2 regions of the Rhizobium sp. No.120 genome follow, and region 2 is predicted to be linked to the other one. Evidence: riboswitches for the same ligand, from Rfam matches in the RefSeq annotation. Region 2 holds a riboswitch; the other holds the start of a gene.

Region 1 (2,391 bases), on a different contig from region 2:
GATCCGTACTTCGCATTGGGATTTTATAACGCTCGATTTAAAATGCAACTCGTCATGCAAGGACGAGCGCGCGTGTGATTGCTGAAGGTTTAATTTGATCTGGATATGAACGAATTGGCCCTTATCAAACCTGGCTTCTTCCCAGATCGACTTCGCACTTATGGGACAAGCTCTCGGAAGAATCCCTTATCTGTACTCTTGATAGGATTCGAACCTGCGATCCGCGCGCTTAATGCGCTAAGCGATTGAAAACCCGATCTCCTGATTAAGCGGAGCGTTGTTTGCAGCGTAATCGGATTTATGGAACCGGCGAGAAGCGTGGCCTCGGTTGAAGGATCGAAGCCCGCTGCAGACCTCCAAGAATATTACGATTGAGGCGCTATACCTGGGCTTCGAGGCGCATCGCGTTCTTTCAGATTCGTTTCTGCGCTTTGGCGATCGGCCCTGGCCTGCTGGCGGAACGACCCGACAGGTCAAGCCGCTTTCTCAGGCATGTTCGCCAACCGATAGGCGATCAGGTCCTCGATGGTGATCAAGTGAAGATGGTGACGTTCGGCGAATACCTCGAGTTCCGGTAGCCGGGCCATCGTGCCGTCGTCATTTGCCACTTCACAAATCACGCCGGAAGGTGCCAAGCCGGCAAGTCTGGCAAGATCCACAGCTGCTTCAGTATGGCCGGGACGGGACAAGACGCCATTCGGGTGTGCGCGAAGCGGGAAAATATGACCGGGACGGGCAAATTCCTCCGGGCGTGAACCATCCGTGACGAGAGCTTTGACGGTTGCTGCTCTGTCAGCGGCGGATATTCCGGTGGTCGTTCCGGGGATGTAGTCGACCGAAACGGTGAAGGCAGTCTTGAGGACCTCCGTGTTGCGCGGCACCATCAACGGAATGTCGAGCTCGTCAAGCCTTTCGCCTTCCATCGGAACGCAGATGAGACCGCGGGCGTGGTTCATCATGAAGGCGATCGCCTGCGGTGTGACCGCTTCCGCAGCGATCACCAGGTCGCCTTCGTTTTCGCGGTCACGATCATCGACAACCACGATGATCTCGCCCCGCGCAATTGCAGCGATCGCATCTTCAATTTTCGAAATTGCCATTTTCCTGCCTTTCAAGGGTTGCCGTTTAAAACGGCGTGCATGGCCGGTCAAAGCCACCATTTTCCCTTGGGCGAACAAGCATGTGAACGCCACGGCGAAGCGGCGTCTCCTGCGTTGCTCTCTTCCATCCGGACTATGACCGTCGGCTCCGGCATCTCACCGGATCTGCTGACCCTTCCGAAAGCTCGAAAGGCGCTCGCGGGCTCAAGGAAACTCCTCATACCGCCGGTGGGGAATTACACCCCGCCCTGAGAACGATTGAAAGATAAGGGATCAATGCCTCATTCCGCAAGAGGCTTTGATCGCCAAATCGTCGAGAATCCGATCCACCCAATGAACGCACCGTTCCTCATTGTCGAACTACGACATGATCAAGCCGCCATCGACATTGATCGTCTGGCCGGTGATATAGGCCGCATCGTCGCTGGCAAGGAAAGTGACGAGACCTGCGACATCTTCGCCCGATCCGGCCCGTTTCATCGGAATGCCCTCGACCCATTCTTTCATGAGCTCGCCGGGGCCGTAATTGCCCAAAAGCTTGCCCCAAGCCTGGTCGTTATAGGCCCACATGTCGGTTTCGATGATACCAGGGCAAAAGGCGTTCACAGTGATCCCTTCGGTCGCAACTTCCTTGGCGAGGCTCTGGGTAATGCCGACGACACCCATCTTGGATGCCGCATAGTGCGGCGTGTAGATAAAGCCGTCTCGCGCCTGGCCGGAAGCCGTGTTGATGATACGGCCGCCGCGGCCATGCTTGCGCATGCGGGCAATTGCTTCCTGGGCGCAGAGAAAGACACCCTTTGTATTCACCGCCATGACCTTATCCCATTCGCGCTCGGTCATATCCTCGATGCGGGCAATGGTGATGACGCCGGCATTCTGGATGGAGACATCGACAGCGCCGAAGGCCGTCTCGGCCGCATCGTAGAGACCCTTCACGCTGGCCTTGTCGGTCACGTCACCGACGAAAGAAATCGCCTTTCCGCCGTCAGCCTTGATCGCATCGGCGACCGTTTGGACGGAATCCTCATTGGCCGAGACTACGAGATTGGCGCCCTCACGCGCGAACCGTTTGGCGATCGCGGCCCCGATGCCGCGGCTTGCGCCGGTAATGACGACAGTCTTGTTTTCGAAGCGTTGCATTCTCTATTCCTTTCGCGATGACAGCCACGCAAGGCGCCGGCTCAGGGGCCGATCGCCCCGCCTGTTGCTGGCGATTTCAAGCGGCCGCCGTAATAATCCCGGCAAACTCCGATGCCTTCAGCGACGCACCTCCGACGAGAGCGCCATC
Region 2 (2,391 bases):
CACCATGGCTTTTCTCGAACTCACCCACATCAAGAAATCATTCGGCGAAGTTCAGGTCGTTCACGATTTCAATATGCAAATCGAGAAGGGAGAATTCATCTCCTTCCTTGGACCATCGGGCTGCGGCAAGACGACCGTGCTGCGCATGATCGCCGGTTTCGAAACGCCGACCGCCGGCACCCTGTCGATCAACGGCAAGGACCAGCGCGCCCTGAAGCCGAACCAACGCAATATCGGCATGGTCTTCCAGGCCTACGCGCTGTTCCCGAACATGACGGTGCACGACAACGTCGCCTTCGGCCTCAAGGTTGCAGGCATGGCGAAGCCCGACATCGACAAGCGCGTCAAGGAGATGCTTGCTCTCATCAAGCTCGACCATCTCGCCAGCCGTTATCCCTATCAGATGTCCGGGGGCCAACAGCAGCGCGTGGCACTTGCCCGCGCCATCGCTGTCAAGCCTCAGGTGCTTTTGCTTGATGAGCCGCTTTCGGCGCTTGACGCCAAGATCCGCGTCTCGCTGCGCGAAGAAATCCGCGCCATCCAACAGCAGCTCGGCATCACCACCGTTTTCGTGACCCACGACCAGGAAGAAGCCCTATCGATCTCCGATCGCATCGTCGTCATGAATGCCGGTCGCGCCGATCAGATCGGCACGCCTTTCGAGATCTACAACACGCCGGCAACCCGCTTCGTCGCCTCCTTCGTCGGCACGCTGAACCTGATCGAAGGCAAGGTCATCGATCCCGACAGCAACCGTATTATGATCGGCGATCAGGGCGTAACCCTGAAGCAGTCGGTGACGGCCTATAAGCCGGGCGATACTGTATCGCTTGCCCTGCGTCCGGAAGCCGGTTCGCTGGCGGAATCGGCCAAAGGCGATACGGCTCTCACGGGCGAAGTCTCTTCGGCACACTTCCTGGGCTCGGTCATCCGCACCCGCATGAATGTCGCCGGCAATACGATTTCCTTCGACATGTTCAATAGCCCGGGCATGATGCCTCCGAGCGTCGGCGAGAAGGTGACGCTGCGCTTCGCTTCTTCCGACCTGCTCGTCATTCAGGATTGAGTACGCCTCCGCGCTACCGGGAAACTTTGAAAAATTATTCGCAAACGCCGGGTCAAAAGCCCGGCGTTTTTCTTTGATTTTCCTGAGGCAAAACATCTATAGTTCACGCGTTCTCAGGGCGGGGTGCAATTCCCCACCGGCGGTATGGGGAGTTTCCTCGAGCCCGCGAGCGCCTTCCGAGATTTCGGAAGGGTCAGCAGATCCGGTGAGATGCCGGAGCCGACGGTATAGTCCGGATGGAAGAGAGCAAGCAGAATCGCACCTCCTCTGCGCGAGGGGTGCCGCGATCTTGCGTGTTCGCCCAAGGGATATTTGACAACAACCCTTGAAAGGCAAAATTCATGACCATTTCGATTTCTACCCAGCCGAGCCGCATCGCGATCATTCGGGCTCGTTGGCATGCCGATATTGTCGATCGTTCGGTCGACTCCTTCGTTGCCGAATGGCAAACAGTGGAAGGCGCATCGCCGATCGACATTTTCGATGTCCCCGGCGCGCTCGAAATTCCGCTGCACGCCCAGACGCTTGCACGCAATGGCCGTTATTCCGCAATCGTCGCCACCGCTTTCGTTGTCGACGGTGGCATCTATCGCCATGAGTTCGTTGCAAACACGGTTCTCGACGCCATGATGCGAGTCCAGCTGGACACCGGCGTGCCGATCCTCTCGGCAGTCCTGACCCCGCATCACTTCCAGGAGTCGGAAGCCCACATCCAGTTCTTCAAGGAACATTTCATCATCAAAGGCCGGGAAGCCGCCAGCGCCTGCCGCCATATTCTCGCGGAACGCGCCAAGCTGCTGCCAGCTGTCACAGTCTAAGCCTGCATAGTGGAGGCGCGGTGAAGACCCGCCTCCATGTCCACAAGGGAGAAACGTCAGTTGACCGTCCTACGCATCATCCCAAACCTGCCCGCCGCCGATCCCGCCACGGCCCGTCTTTTCTACCACGACCTGCTTGGCCTCGACATCGTCATGGATCACGGCTGGATCCTGACCTTCGCCTCCGAAGCGGCAACGGTGCCGCAGATCAGCGTCGCCAGCGAAGGCGGTTCGGGAACGCTCGTCCCCGACCTTTCCATCGAAGTCGACGATGTCGACACACTTTATCACCGCGCTACATCCATGGGCTTCGGCATATTGTATGATCTGACAGACGAACCTTGGGGCGTTCGCCGCTTCTATGTCCGCGACCCGTTCGGCAAGGTCGTCAATATCCTCTCACATCGCTAGTTCAAGCTCACGGAGAGCTTCAAGGGCTCCCCGAGAACCCTCACCGCAGATCGAGATTGAATGTGGTGCGCTCGGCCGGCCAGATCGATTCCGAAT

Evidence for each region. A riboswitch is a leader RNA that binds a small molecule or an ion and turns the genes downstream of it on or off. The one in region 2 is predicted to bind FMN.
Region 1: it holds a riboswitch for FMN, as region 2 does, so the genes downstream of both, ribB (3,4-dihydroxy-2-butanone-4-phosphate synthase) here and ACYJRZ_RS02920 (6,7-dimethyl-8-ribityllumazine synthase) in region 2, are expected to answer to the same signal.

What each region holds. Positions count from the first base shown of each region.
Region 1 is NZ_BAAJNQ010000015.1:85,589-87,979, reverse strand. It holds gene ribB (3,4-dihydroxy-2-butanone-4-phosphate synthase) at 474-1,100, opposite strand; FMN riboswitch at 1,213-1,360, opposite strand; gene ACYJRZ_RS27685 (glucose 1-dehydrogenase) at 1,461-2,243, opposite strand; gene tpiA (triose-phosphate isomerase) at 2,320-2,391, opposite strand, start outside.
Region 2 is NZ_BAAJNQ010000001.1:583,238-585,628, reverse strand. It holds gene ACYJRZ_RS02925 (ABC transporter ATP-binding protein) at 5-1,066, shown strand; FMN riboswitch at 1,172-1,318, shown strand; gene ACYJRZ_RS02920 (6,7-dimethyl-8-ribityllumazine synthase) at 1,408-1,884, shown strand; gene ACYJRZ_RS02915 (VOC family protein) at 1,945-2,295, shown strand; gene phnF (phosphonate metabolism transcriptional regulator PhnF) at 2,336-2,391, opposite strand, start outside.